Regions from separate parts of the Streptomyces sp. NPDC046881 genome, predicted to be linked through region 1. Evidence: riboswitches for the same ligand, from Rfam matches in the RefSeq annotation. Region 1 holds a riboswitch; each other region holds the start of a gene.
What was found. A riboswitch is a leader RNA that binds a small molecule or an ion and turns the genes downstream of it on or off. The one in region 1 is predicted to bind thiamine pyrophosphate.
Positions count from the first base shown of each region.

Region 2: it holds a riboswitch for thiamine pyrophosphate, as region 1 does, so the genes downstream of both, ABZ923_RS02400 (thiamine ABC transporter substrate-binding protein) here and thiC (phosphomethylpyrimidine synthase ThiC) in region 1, are expected to answer to the same signal.
Region 3: it holds a riboswitch for thiamine pyrophosphate, as region 1 does, so the genes downstream of both, thiO (glycine oxidase ThiO) here and thiC (phosphomethylpyrimidine synthase ThiC) in region 1, are expected to answer to the same signal.

Region 1 is NZ_JBEYXJ010000030.1:56,093-60,781, reverse strand. Features, by position in the region: gene ABZ923_RS17195 (IclR family transcriptional regulator C-terminal domain-containing protein) at 1-749, shown strand, start outside; gene ABZ923_RS17190 (SsgA family sporulation/cell division regulator) at 849-1,286, shown strand; gene ABZ923_RS17185 (YibE/F family protein) at 1,416-2,846, opposite strand; TPP riboswitch at 2,918-3,095, shown strand; gene thiC (phosphomethylpyrimidine synthase ThiC) at 3,088-4,689, shown strand, end outside.
Region 2 is NZ_JBEYXJ010000002.1:193,607-198,295, reverse strand. Features, by position in the region: gene ABZ923_RS02405 (iron ABC transporter permease) at 1-167, opposite strand, end outside; gene ABZ923_RS02400 (thiamine ABC transporter substrate-binding protein) at 212-1,285, opposite strand; TPP riboswitch at 1,368-1,474, opposite strand; gene rlmN (23S rRNA (adenine(2503)-C(2))-methyltransferase RlmN) at 1,516-2,622, opposite strand; gene ABZ923_RS02390 (hypothetical protein) at 3,256-3,933, shown strand; tRNA gene ABZ923_RS02385 (tRNA-OTHER) at 3,906-3,983, shown strand; gene ABZ923_RS02380 (hypothetical protein) at 4,157-4,303, shown strand; gene ABZ923_RS02375 (hypothetical protein) at 4,443-4,689, opposite strand, start outside.
Region 3 is NZ_JBEYXJ010000049.1:10,896-15,584, forward strand. Features, by position in the region: gene ABZ923_RS22925 (Rv2175c family DNA-binding protein) at 1-218, opposite strand, end outside; gene ABZ923_RS22930 (FAD-dependent oxidoreductase) at 321-1,553, opposite strand; gene ABZ923_RS22935 (hypothetical protein) at 1,586-1,936, opposite strand; TPP riboswitch at 1,990-2,101, shown strand; gene thiO (glycine oxidase ThiO) at 2,099-3,268, shown strand; gene thiS (sulfur carrier protein ThiS) at 3,265-3,477, shown strand; gene ABZ923_RS22950 (thiazole synthase) at 3,481-4,275, shown strand; gene pknB (Stk1 family PASTA domain-containing Ser/Thr kinase) at 4,437-4,689, shown strand, end outside.

The DNA of each region.
Region 1 (4,689 bases):
CCCCCGCCACGCTCATCGGATCCGTCCAGCGCGCCATGCGCCTGCTGGAGACCGTCGCCGCCCACGCGTACGGCGCCCCCGCCAAACAACTCGCCCGCGAGACCGGCCTCGCGCTGCCCACGACGTACCACCTGCTGCGCACCCTGGTCCACGAGGGCTATCTGCGCCGCGAGAAGGGGCTGTTCTTCCTCGGTGACGCCGCGGAGCGGCTGGGCCGCAGCGGAGCGCAGCAGAAACGTCGCAGCACGGTGGCCGACACACTCGCGCACTGGCGCGATTCCATCGGTGTACCGATGTACTACGCGATGTACCGGGACGGCGAGATCGACGTCATGTGCGTCTCCGCCTCCCGTCAGGCGCCCGCGGTCGAGGAATGGGCGGACTTCCGCGAGACCGGCCACGCCCACGCCATCGGCCAGTGCCTGCTCTCCCAGTTGGACGAGGACGCGCGGCGCGACCACCTCGCCCGGTATCCCGTGCAGCCCGTCACGCCGTACACCGTGCGGGACAACGACGCGCTGCTGCGGCGGCTGGCCCGGACGCGGCGCATGGAACCGGTGGTCGAGCGTCAGGAGTACGCGGTCGGGACGGTCTGTGCGGCGGTCCCGATCACGGTCGGCGCCACCGCGGCCACCATGGCCATCTCCCTCCCCGCCCACCAGGCCGACCGGCTGCTGCCCGCGGCCCACCGGCTCCAGGCGGAGATCGGGCGGCACTTGGGAGCACTCACCCTCTCTATCAGTATCTGAAAACTCACTCCTTGTGATCTCTCGTGCACGTTCAGCAAGATTTGACCACTGTCAGAGAGATCAATCCCGGCCAGTCGACGTCATATGACGGGGTAGGCAATGCGCGAGTCCGTACAGGCAGAAGTCATGATGAGCTTTCTCGTGTCGGAGGAGCTCTCCTTCCGCATTCCAGTGGAGTTGCGCTACGAGGCCAGTGATCCCTATGCCGTGCGGCTCACTTTTCATCTGCCCGGTGACGCCCCGGTGACCTGGGCCTTCGGACGAGAGCTGCTGATCGACGGGGTCGGCCGTCCGTGCGGGGAGGGGGATGTGCACATCGCCCCCACCGATACCGAGGTGCTGGGCGAGGTGCTGATCCGGCTTCAGGTCGGCGGCGACCAGGCCCTGTTCCGCTCGTCGGCGCCACCGCTCGTGGCCTTCCTGGACCGCACGGACAAGCTCGTGCCGCTCGGTCAGGAGGGTGCGCTCGCCGACTTCGACGCGCATCTCGACGAGGCTCTGGACCGCATCCTGGCCGAGGAGCAGAGCGCCGGCTGAAGCGTTACGGCACGGGTGGCGGCCCGTCGCGATGCCGCACGGAACCTTGCAGGAACGCTTCTGCAGCGGGCTCCTTCCGGTGACACCGCGGGCCTCCCCACCGTACGCACCCTCCCCGGCCCTCCGTGCTCACCGCTTCCGGCGCCGGCCCCGGCCGCCCCGTGCCGGCGCGGGCTGCGCCCCGGCGGGTGCCGCCGAGGCCGGTCCGGGCCGGTCGGCCGACACGACGAGGGCGGCCAGCGCGGTGGTGACCGGGACCGAGGCGACCAGACCGATCGAGCCCACCAGCGTGCGCACGATCTCCTCCGCCACCAGCTCGCTGTTGGCCACGGTCCCGACGCTGCTCTGCGCGATCGAGAACAGCAGCAGCAGGGGCAGGGCGGCACCGGCGTAGGCGAGGACGAGGGTGTTGACCACGGACGCGATGTGGTCGCGGCCGATCCGGATACCCGCCCGGTACAGGCCGCGCCAGCCCATCGACGGGTTCGCCTCGTGCAGCTCCCAGACGGCCGACGTCTGGGTCACCGTCACGTCGTCCAGCACGCCGAGCGAACCGATGATGACACCGGCCAGCAGCAGACCGCTCATGTCGATCGACGGATACAGACCGTGGATCAGGCCGGTGTTGTCGTCCGTGTTGCCGGTCAGCGCCGCCCAGCCGATCAAGAGCGAGCCGAGCACGCCGATCAGCAAGAGCGAGATCAGCGTGCCGAGCACGGCCACGGACGTACGCGCCGACAGGCCGTGGCACATGTACAGGGCGATCAGCATGATGGCGCTGGACCCCACCACGGCCACCACCAGTGGGTTCGCCCCCTCCAGGATCGCCGGCAGGATGAACAGCGTCAGCACCAGGAAGCTCACGGCCAGGGCGACCAGTGCCATGACACCGCGCAGCCGGCCCACCACGACGACGGCCACCGCGAAGATGCCCGCGAGCAGCGCCATGGGGAACTTCCGGTCCACATCGGTCACCGCGTACTGCAGCTCCCTGGGGGCCGAGGGCTCGTAGGCGACCACGACCTTCTCGCCCTGGTGCAGCTGCCGTGTCTGGTCCGGCTGCACGATCTCGGTGAACGTACGTCCCTTGTCCTTGCCGGTGTCGACGCGGACGGTCGCCTTCTTGCAGGTACCGCCGGCCTGTTGCTGTGCGGACGCGCCCCCGGCGGTGGACGTGTCGCCGGTCGGGGCGCCACCGGCGGCGTTCACCGACTTGCAGCTGACCTCCACGACCCGGGTCACCGTGGCCTGCTGGGTCTGCCGGTCGAAACCGACACCCGAGCGCTTGTGGGACGGGGCCGATCCGGGCCAGAGCACCACGAGACCGACCAGGACGGCCGCCGTGAAGGGCACCAGGATCGCCGCGATGACCTTGCGCAGGTGTTGGGACACGGGGGCGGCGGGCCCGTGACTGTGACTGTGGCCGTGCGCATGACCGTGCCCAGGCGCGGTATCACGGCTGCCTTCATGGGCTCCATGGCCGTGTGCGTCGCCCTTGTCCGAGCCGTCTCGGCGGTGCGGCTCGGGCGGCTGATAGGGGTACTGCTCCATCCTGGTCACCACCCGATCATCGCAAGAACGGTAGGGGCCCACTGTTCACCGCGCCACACATGGCGCTAGCGTGGAGGCACCTTTGCACACGCGGGAGCTCGGAGCACCGGGCTGAGAGGGCGCTGACCTCCGTACACGCGATGTTTCACGTGGAACAACCGATGTTCCACAGGAAGCGTCGGCAGACGGACACCGCTGCGTCGACCGCCGAACCTGTTACCGGGTAATGCCGGCGTAGGGAGTAGGTCTCATGACCAACAAGGACGCACGCACGCCTGCCTCCGTTCAGGACGAGAAGTCGCAGGAGGCCGGGAAGTCCATCGGCTGGCACAAGGCGTACGTCGAGGGCTCGCGCCCCGACCTGCGCGTGCCGGTCCGTCAGGTGCACCTCACCAACGGGCAGTCGGTCACGCTGTACGACACATCCGGCCCGTACACCGATCCGCTCGTCGACACGGACGTCCGCCGGGGCCTGCCGCCCCTGCGGGACAACTGGATCATCGCCCGCGGCGACACCGAGGAGTACGCGGGCCGTCCGGTCCGTCCCGAGGACGACGGGATCAAGCACACCTCGCCGCGTGGCGGGCTGCGCAATCTGGACGCGGTCTTCCCGGGACGTCCGCGCCAGCCGCGCCGGGGCCGCGACGGCCAGGCGGTGACCCAGCTGGCGTACGCGCGCCGGGGCGAGATCACGCCCGAGATGGAGTACGTGGCCATCCGGGAGAACGTCTCGCCCGAAGTGGTCCGCGAGGAGATCGCGGCGGGCCGGGCCGTGCTGCCGGCCAACGTCAACCACCCGGAGATCGAGCCGATGATCATCGGCAAGCGGTTCCTGGTGAAGGTGAACGCCAACATCGGCAACTCCGCGGTGACGTCCTCCATCGAGGAGGAGGTCGAGAAGATGACCTGGGCGACCCGCTGGGGCGCCGACACGGTCATGGACCTGTCCACCGGGCGCAACATCCACACCACCCGCGAGTGGGTCCTGCGCAACTCCCCCGTCCCCATCGGCACGGTGCCGCTCTACCAGGCCTTGGAGAAGGTCGACGGCAGGGCCGAGGAGCTGACCTGGGAGATCTACAAGGACACCGTCATCGAGCAGGCCGAGCAGGGCGTGGACTACATGACCGTCCACGCGGGCGTCCGGCTGGCGTACGTCCCGCTCACCGCCAACCGCAAGACCGGCATCGTCTCGCGGGGCGGCTCCATCATGGCCGCGTGGTGCCTGGCCCACCACAAGGAATCGTTCCTGTACGAGAACTTCGAGGAGCTGTGCGAGATCCTCGCCGCCTACGACGTCACGTACTCGCTGGGCGACGGCCTGCGGCCGGGGTCGATCGCGGACGCCAACGACGAGGCCCAGTTCGCGGAGTTGCGGACGCTCGGGGAACTCAACCGGATCGCCAAGCGTTTCGACGTACAGACCATGATCGAGGGCCCGGGACACGTCCCGATGCACAAGATCAAGGAGAACATCGACCTTCAGCAGGAGATCTGCGATGAAGCTCCGTTCTATACGCTCGGCCCGCTGACCACGGACGTCGCGCCGGCGTACGACCACATCACCTCCGGCATCGGTGCCGCGATGATCGCCTGGTGGGGCACGGCGATGCTCTGCTACGTCACGCCCAAGGAGCACCTGGGCCTGCCCAACCGGGACGACGTCAAGACCGGTGTCATCACCTACAAGATCGCCGCACACGCCGCCGATCTCGCCAAGGGGCACCCCGGTGCGCAGGAGTGGGACGACGCACTGTCCGACGCCCGCTTCGAGTTCCGGTGGGAGGACCAGTTCAACCTCGCTCTGGACCCGGACACGGCACGGGAGTTCCACGACGAGACCCTGCCCGCC
Region 2 (4,689 bases), on a different contig from region 1:
AGCGCCTGCCAGGTGGTGAACCACAGCACGTGCCGGATGTCCGGCTGCGTGACGACGTCCGCGATCCGCCCGAACCGCCAGGTGCCGTCCGTCTTCAGCCCGCGCGCGATGATCGCGGCGACGGGCCAGGCGAAGAACAGCGCGAAGAACGCGACGGGCACGGCCATGAGGCCGAGCCGCGCCGCGTTCCCCCTGCGACGCTTGCGGGTCGCTACTTCAGTACGAGCGAGGTCCACGACTTGACCCACTGATCACGGTTGGCGGCGATCCTGCCGGGGGCCATGGTCGCGGGGTCCTCGGCGGCCGGCCCGTACCGGGTGAAGTCGGCCGGGACCTCGGCACCCTGCCGCACCGGGTACACGAACATCTTCAGCGGCATGTCCTCCTGGAACTCCTTGGAGACCAGGAAGTCGATGAAGGCCTTGGCACCCTTGGGGTTCTTCGCGTTGCCCAGCAGCCCGGCGAACTCGATCTGCCGGAAGCAGGTGCCGGTCGCGACGCCGGTCGGGGCGGTGCTGGGCCGCTTCTTGGCGTAGATCACCTCGGCGGGCGGCGAGGAGGCGTACGACACGACGAGCGGCCGGTCGCCGCCGGCCTTCTTCCCCTCCGACGATCCCGAGAACTCCTGGTAGTAGGCCTGGTCCCAGCCGTCGACGACCTTGACGCCGTTCGCCTTGAGCTTCTTCCAGTAGTCCTGCCATCCGTCGTCGCCGAACTGCGCGGCGCTGCCGAGCAGGAAGCCGAGGCCGGGCGAGGAGGTGGCGGCGTTCTCCGTGACGAGGAGGTTCTTGTACTGCGGCTTGGCCAGGTCGGCGAAGGACCGCGGCGGGGTCAGCCTGTGCTCGCTGAAGTACGCCTTGTCGTAGTTGACGCAGATGTCGCCGTGGTCGATCGGCGTGACCCGGTGCTTGTCCTTGTCGAGCTGGTAGGCGGCGCCGACCTTGTCCAGGCCCTTGGCGGTGTACGGCTGGAAGAGGCCGTTGTCGAGGGCGCGGGAGAGCAGGGTGTTGTCGACGCCGAAGAAGACGTCGCCCTGCGGGTTGTCCTTGGTCAGGATCGCCTTGTTGACGGCCTGCCCGGCGTCGCCGTCCTTGAGGACCCGGACCTTGTACCCGGACCGCTTCTCGAAGTCCTTGAGGACCTTCTTGGAGACGGCCCACGAGTTGTGGCTGACCAGGGTGACGGTCTTGGAGTCCGTGTGGCTGCCGGTGTCCGTCGAGCCGCATGCGGACAGTGTGGTCAGGCCGAGCCCGACCGCGACGGCCACGAGGGTCTTGTTGTGCACTGGATGTCCTCCTGGGGTTGGCCAGGAAGAGACGCGGCCCTGCCCGGGCTCCTTCGAGGGAGGCCCGGGCAGGGCGCAACAGCTTGAGTGATGACCGAACTTCCTACCCAGAATGACCTGGGCGAGGTTCAGAGGGTCTGCGGCCGGTTGCCGCACTCTCAGCGCTGTGGCGCTCCCCTGTCGGAATATGCAGATGTTGGCCGATATGAAGTTGTGCCGACCGGGTCAGATTACCGTTCGGTGGCCGCGAGCTGTCCGCAGGCCCCGTCGATCTCCTGACCGCGGGTGTCCCGGATGGTCACGGGCACCCCGTGGGCGGCGATGGCCTCGACGAACGCCTTCTCGTCCTCGGGCCGGGACGCGGTCCACTTCGACCCCGGGGTCGGGTTCAGCGGGATGAGGTTGACGTGCACGGGCTTGCCCCTGAGCAGCCGTCCGAGCCGGTCACCGCGCCAGGCCTGGTCGTTGATGTCCCGGATGAGCGCGTACTCGATGGACAGCCGGCGGCCCGACTTCTCGACGTACTCGAACCCGGCGTCCAGCACCTCGCGCACCTTCCACCGCGTGTTCACGGGGACGAGGGTGTCGCGCAGCTCGTCGTCGGGCGCGTGCAGGGAGATCGCCAGCCGGCACTTGAAGCCCTCGTCGGCGAACCGGTGGATGGCCGGCACCAGCCCGACCGTGGACACGGTGATCCCGCGCTGCGACAGCCCGAGCCCGTCCGGGGCGGGATCGGTGAGCGCGCGGATGGCACCCACCACTCGCTTGTAGTTGGCGAGCGGCTCCCCCATGCCCATGAAGACGATGTTGGACAGCCGCGCGGGCCCGCCGGGCACCTCGCCGTCCCGCAGCGCCCGCATCCCGTCGACGATCTGGTGCACGATCTCGGCGGTGGACAGGTTCCGGTCCAGACCCGCCTGGCCGGTCGCGCAGAACGGGCAGTTCATCCCGCAGCCCGCCTGCGAGCTGATGCACATGGTGACCCGGTCCGGGTACCGCATCAGCACAGACTCGACCAGCGTCCCGTCGAACAGCCGCCACAGCGTCTTGCGCGTGGTCCCCTCGTCGGTGGACAGGTGCCGGACGACCGTCATCAGCTCCGGGAACAGCGCTTCCTGGAGCTTGGCACGCGACCCCGCGGGGATGTCGGTCCACTGCTCCGGGTCGTGCGCGTACCGCGCGAAGTAGTGCTGCGAGAGCTGCTTGGCACGGAACGGCTTCTCACCGATCCCGGCCACCGCGTCCTTGCGCTCAGCGGGCGTGAGGTCGGCGAGATGCCGCGGCGGCTTCTTGGCTCCGCGCGGCGCGACGAATGTGAGTTCTCCGGGCTTAGGCATGGCTGTACCAGTGTCGCAGATCCACTTGGGTGACCTGCGGCTGTCGATCGCTACGACTGTCGGTAGTGGTCGTCGCCGGTCGCTGTTGAGCGATCTCGGACGGCCCAGGGACGGCCCAGGGGTGATCACTCGTGGGCCGCCCGCTACTCGTCGAGGCGGACCCTGAGCTGGTGGTCGTGGGCTGCCAGAGGACCGCGCCGCTCACGAAGGTTCCCAAAAGCCGGGAGGCCCATCCCTGCGGCATGGCCGTGATCGCTGCCAGCGGGGCTGGCAACGGATGTCCTCTTCGGCGATCCGAGCCCCGACAGGCAGGGCCGCGACGGTTGCCGCCCAGCTCTCCTCATCCAAGTCCGCGGCCGGCACTGCAGGGCTCGTGGACTCACGCGTACTCGTCCATCGGCGCAGCATGATGCCCTGGTGTGACTCGTCACGCCGCGAGCGGGGCGCGAGGGGGAAACGTGAACTCGGACGGGTCGATAAGCATTAAGTGGTGGCTTCCCGACCGGCCTGAGCAAAGAAGTCCTGAAGGCTGTCAAGCCCACCCTGCGCAAGTTCCAGGGAATCGACCTAACCCGCACTGCCTGCGAATCACAGATCGAGATTCACCACGACGTTCTTCTTGCAGTCCAGCTGGTGCGGCAGGACAACGGCATCGGCATTTTTACACAGGGCGCGAATACCAGCCGGATCCATTACATGGCCGCGATGAGTGCACGCCGCACCCAAAAGGCATCGGTCTGTCGTATCGGATACAAGGTTGTACGACACCAAGGCTTTGAGGCCTACACTCATCCTCATCAGGTCGATCACGGGGGCTGTCGACATCGGATGGTGCTCATGTGCGCTCTTTTCGACCCTCCTGAGCCTCGCCGCGTCTCGCCGGGCGAGTACCTGGTGTGGGACCAGGCTCTCGCCCTTCTGAACCGGGACCTGGCGGTGACGCTTCCCCAGCTGGAACCCCTGCAACTGCTGGCCCTTCCGTCCTACGATGCGGATGAGCCAGAGAACGTCTACGTCGCCATGGCCAACGGCGAGTGGCACGGCAATCACCTGGACCCGAACTCACAGCACAGCCTTGCCTCTGCACTGGCGAGCGTCGCCGAAGCCGCGCAGGAGACCGTCATGGAGCTTCTGTGGCAGGCGTGGCCCCTGTGCCCCGAGCATGGCCTGGGCATGCATCCAAGGGAGGACGCACAGGAGCGACTGTTCTGGTGGTGCGCAGGAGAACGGTTGCGTCGCGGCCCGGCTCATGTCCACGCGGCCGTGGGCGCACTCGACGCTTTGGGAGCGTCGATCCGTACACGGTCTTGAAAACCGTCGTGGCAGCGATGTCACCGTGGGTTCAAATCCCACCGCCTCCGCACGATGAGCAGTGAATGGCGTCGTTGAGAGCCTGGGGCGAACACGGGTAAAGGTGCGTATTACGCAGGCCGCATTTGAGAGCCATGACGGAGAAGTTGTGACATTCCGCCCTGAGGACCTGGAGTGGGGGCACCGCGGCACCCCCCGCAACTCAGATCGCATGGTCGATGCCATGACGAAGATGAAGCTCGGCATCGTAGCCGAAGCTCTGCAGCTGGGCCTTGATCGCGGCATCCTGACCAACTCGCAAAAGCAAGAGCTGGAGCGGGCCTGGGAAGAACACACTGAGGCGACCGCACGACCCTTAGGAATGGCCTAACAGCAACGACGGCCCAGCGGGCACAAGTGAGCCCCCTATTGGCGAGAACATCGCTGGTAGGGGGCTTCTTGGTGCCCGGAGCACATCAGTTCTCCGGCCCTGGACGGCCCCGCGGGGATCGTTCGGCGGTGGCCGTCGCTCACGCTGCGTCGAAGTCCGACCGGGGCCGGACCTCCACGACGAAGTCCGCGTCCTTCAGGTCGCCCTCCTCGTCGTGCCAGAGGAAGAGCCGCACGTGCATCGCGTGGTGGAGGCCGGTCCTCTCCCACTCGGTCATCAGGTCGGCGACGATGCGGCCGATGACGTGCTTGGCCCCCTCGGCGGAGTCGGGGGCGGTCATCGCGCCCTGCCACCGGTCGGGGTCGCTGCCGTAGGGGCGCCAGCCC
Region 3 (4,689 bases), on a different contig from region 1:
GTCAGGGTCCCGGACAGGCCCTTGACGACCTTGTCCCCGTCGATGAAGGCGGCGGGGACGTGCAGCGCCTTGTTCTCACCACGGCGCACGGCGATGAGCTGGCCCTCCTTGACCAGCTGCCGGACGCGTGTCACCTCGACACCGAGCATGTCGGCGATGTCGGGGAGAGTGAGCCAGGCGGGGACGAGAGCATCAATTTTTGCGTCAATCTCGGTCACGGACACAAGCGTAGGCGCTTCGCCGGACCGGCCGCGATCTGTCATCGGCCGTCCGCGTGCGTCGTGGCTGCTCGCGCGGTTCCCCGCACCCCTGCGGGGCGCTCAGTCGGCCGTGGCGTCCTTCAGGGGGCGGGCCGGGTCGGACAGGGCGACCGGATCCAGGATCCGGGCCGCCTCGATCAGCCGGCGGCCCTGGGCCAGGTCCCGGGGGCGGCCCACCGCCAGCAGGGCCACCAGGCGGCCCTCGCGCAGCCAGCACACCGTCCAGGACGGGCCCGCCGGGTCACCGCGCCACACCAGGCGGTCGGCGGCGGCGTGGTGGCCGGCGTACTGCACGAACCGGCCGAACTGCTCGGACCAGAAGTACGGCACCGGATCGTAGACCGCCGGGGTCTCGCCGAGGATGTTCGCGGCGACCGTGCGCGGGCCCTGCAGGGCGTTGTCCCAGTGGTGGACGAGGAGCCGTTCGCCGTAGCGGGCCGAGGGGAAGGAGGCGCAGTCGCCGACGGCGTACACGTCCGGCACGGAGGCGCGCAGGCGGTCGTCGGTGAGGACCTCGCCGTGCGGGCCCAGCTCGACGCCGGAGCCGGCGAGCCAGGCGGTGGCGGGGCGGGCCCCGATGCCGACGACGACGGCGCCCGCGGGCAGCCGGGTGCCGTCGGAGAGCACCACCTCGCCGGGCTCGACGCGCTCCACGCGCGCGCGGGTGCGCAGCTCCGCGCCCGCGTCGGCGTACCAGGCGGCCATGGGCGCGGCGACCTCGGCGGGCAGGGCGCCGGCGAGCGGGTGCTCGGCGGCCTCCACGACCGTCACCGCGCAGCCGGCCTCGCGGGCGGCGGTGGCGAACTCGGCGCCGATCCAGCCGGCGCCCACGACCACGATGTCGTGCTGGCGGGCGAGCACGGGCCGGAGCCGTTCGGCGTCGTCCAGGGTGCGCAGCAGGTGCACGCCGGGCACGCCCTCGGCGCCGGGCAGCCGGATCGGTTCGGCGCCGGTGGCGAGGACCAGGACGTCGTACGGCACCGGGCCCGCCTCGGTGTCCAGCTCGTGCTCGGCGGGGCGCAGGCCCAGCACCTCGCAGCCGAGCCGCAGCTCGACCCCGAGGGAGTCGAAGTCCACCTCGAAGGCGGAGTCCTCGGCCTTGCCCAGCAGGACCGCCTTCGACAGCGGCGGCCGGTCGTACGGCTGGTGCGGCTCGGCGCCGATGACGGTCACGACGCCCCGGAAGCCCTGCTCGCGCAGGGCGACCGCGGTCTGCACCCCGGCCATGCCCGCGCCGACGACGACCACGCGCCGTCCCGCCGCCGTGCCCTCTTCCGCTGTCTGCTCGCTCACCCGATCACCATAGACAATTGACGATCTGTCAGTCAGGGGGCCCGACCGGTGACCTGTTCCACAACGCTCGTGCCGGAGCCCGGCTGGGACTCCCACTCCCAGCTCTCCTCCAGCCGCACCCGCCCGTCCGGCAGCTCGACCACCGTCGAGACGCAGTGCCCGGAGGCGGTCGTCCCGTCGGTCTTCAGCTGCACGTACCGGAAGTCCAGCCGGTCCCCCTCCCGGGTGCCCACCAGATGGCCGCGCACCACGTCGCCGCCGGCGTACTCGGCCCAGATCCCGCCGTCCTGCTCGTGGTACGTGAAACGGGTGCGGGTGCCCACCTGACCTGGGGCTTGGTCCGCCACGGGGGCGAGGATCAGTCCGTCGAGCGACCGGGCCACGGAACGGGGCTCCCTTACGGGTGAGGAGGGCTGCGGGCTAGGGTGGCCACCGTACAAGCACTCGCGGGAGCCCGGACGCACCGGGCTGAGAGGGAGGCTGGCGGCCTCCGACCGTACGAACCTGATCCGGGTCATGCCGGCGAAGGGAGGGGCTGGACGCCCATGTCGTCACGTACGTCCGACGTCCTCGTCATCGGGGGCGGAATCATCGGCCTGGTCACGGCCTGGCGCGCGGCGCAGCGCGGGCTCGCCACGGCCGTGGTGGACCCCGAGCCCGGCGGCGGGGCCGCCCAGGTCGCGGCCGGGATGCTGGCCGCGGTCACCGAACTGCACTACGGCGAGGAGACCCTGCTCGCCCTGAACCTGGAATCGGCCCGCCGCTACCCCGGCTTCGCGGCCGAGCTGGCCGAAGCAACGGGCCACGACCTCGGCTACCGCCGCTGCGGCACCCTCGCCGTCGCGCTGGACGCCGACGACCGCGCCCACCTGCGGGAACTGCACGAACTCCAGCAGCGCTCGGGGCTCGCCTCCGAGTGGCTGTCCGGGCGGGACTGCCGGCGTCTGGAGCCGATGCTGGCGCCGGGGGTGCGCGGCGGGCTGCGGGTGGACGCCGACCACCAGATCGACCCGCGCCGGCTGGCGGCGGCTTTGGTGGCCGCGTGCGAGCGGGCCGGTGTGGTGTTCCACCGCGCGTGGGCGGAGCGGCTGGACGTGGTGCGGGACCGGGCCGCCGGGGTCACCACGGCGGACGGCACCGCGCTGCGCGCGGACCAGGTGGTGCTCGCGGCGGGCAGCCTGAGCGGGCGGCTCGCGGGCGTGCCGGACGAGCTGCTGCCGCCGGTGCGGCCGGTCAAGGGGCAGGTGCTGCGGCTGACCGTGCCACGCCGGTACGCGCCGTTCCTGAGCCGGACCGTCCGGGCCGTGGTGCGCGGCAGCCACGTCTACCTGGTGCCGCGGGAGAACGGCGAACTGGTCGTCGGCGCCACCAGCGAGGAGCTGGGCTGGGACACGACGGTCACCGCCGGGGGCGTGTACGAGCTGCTGCGCGACGCCCATGAGCTGGTGCCCGGCATCACCGAGCTGCCGCTCACCGAGACCCGGGCCGGACTGCGCCCCGGCTCCCCCGACAACGCGCCGCTGCTCGGCCCGTCCGGCCTGGCCGGGCTGCTGCTGGCCACCGGGCACCACCGCAACGGGGTGCTGCTCACGCCGGTCACCGGGGACGTGCTGGCGCACACCCTGGTCTCCGGTGAACTGCCGGAGGAAGCCCGTCCGTTCGCCCCGCAGCGCTTCGGCGCCGCACTCACGGAGAAGCTGGAGCAGCCCGCATGAACAGCCCGGTCCTGATTTCCGTCAACGGACAGCGCCGGGAGATCGCCCCGGGCACCGTCCTCGACACCCTCGTCCGGACCCTCACCGCGGCGCCGCGCGGGGTGGCCGCCGCCGTCAACGAGACCGTCGTCCCGCGCGCGCAGTGGGCGACGACCGCCCTAGCCGACGGCGACCGGGTCGAGGTCCTCACCGCCGTGCAGGGGGGCTGAGCCGTGGCCGACGATTCCCTGGTCCTCGGTGACCTGACCCTGACCTCCCGGCTGATCATGGGCACGGGCGGGGCGCCCAGCCTCGACGTGCTGGAGCGGGCGCTGATCGCCTCCGGCACGGAGCTGACCACGGTCGCGATGCGCCGGGTGGACCCCTCCGTGCACGGCTCGGTGCTGTCGGTGCTGGAGAAGCTCGGCATCCGGGTGCTGCCGAACACGGCGGGCTGTTTCACCGCCGGTGAGGCCGTGCTGACCGCCCGGCTGGCCCGGGAGGCGCTCGGCACCGACCTGGTGAAGCTGGAGGTCATCGCCGACGAGCGGACGCTGCTGCCGGATCCGGTGGAGCTGCTGGAGGCGGCGGAGACGCTGGTCGACGACGGGTTCACGGTGCTGCCGTACACCAACGACGACCCCGTGCTCGCGCGGAAGCTGGAGGACGTGGGGTGCGCCGCGGTCATGCCGCTGGGGTCGCCGATCGGGTCCGGGCTGGGCATCCGCAATCCGCACAACTTCCAGCTGATCGTGGAGCACGCGCGCGTGCCGGTGATCCTGGACGCGGGGGCCGGTACGGCGTCCGACGTGGCGTTGGCGATGGAGCTGGGGTGCGCGGGGGTGATGCTGGCCTCCGCGGTGACGCGGGCTCAGGAGCCGGAGCGGATGGCCTCCGCGATGAGGCTCGCGGTGGAGGCGGGGCGGCTGGCCCGGACGGCCGGGCGGATCCCGCGCCGCTATCTCGCCGAGGCGTCGTCCCCTGCGGAGGGTTTGGCCGTGCTGGATCCCGAGCGTCCCGCGTTCTGACCGGTGCCGCGGCTGCGTGCGGTCTCCCGCCCGCGCACCGCCCGTTCCCGCTCGCCGTCGGCGGCCGCAAGGTCGTGGGTGCGTCACAGGTCGGCTGCAGTGCCGGGGGGAAAGCGGTCTCGGCGCGGGAACCGCCGGTGCCCCCTCGTAGACTCCCCTGCGTGGATACGACCCTTCAGGACCCCCTCCTCGGGCAGGTGCTCGACGGCCGGTACCGCGTCGACGCGCGCGTCGCGGCCGGCGGGATGGCCACGGTGTACCGGGCCCTGGACACCCGTCTGGACCGCGTGCTCGCGTTGAAGGTGATGCACCCGACGCTCGCGGCCGACGGGACCTTCGTCGAGCGGTTCATCCGGGAGGCGAAGTCGGTCGCCCGGCTCGACCACCCCAACGTGGTGCAGGTCTTCGACCAGG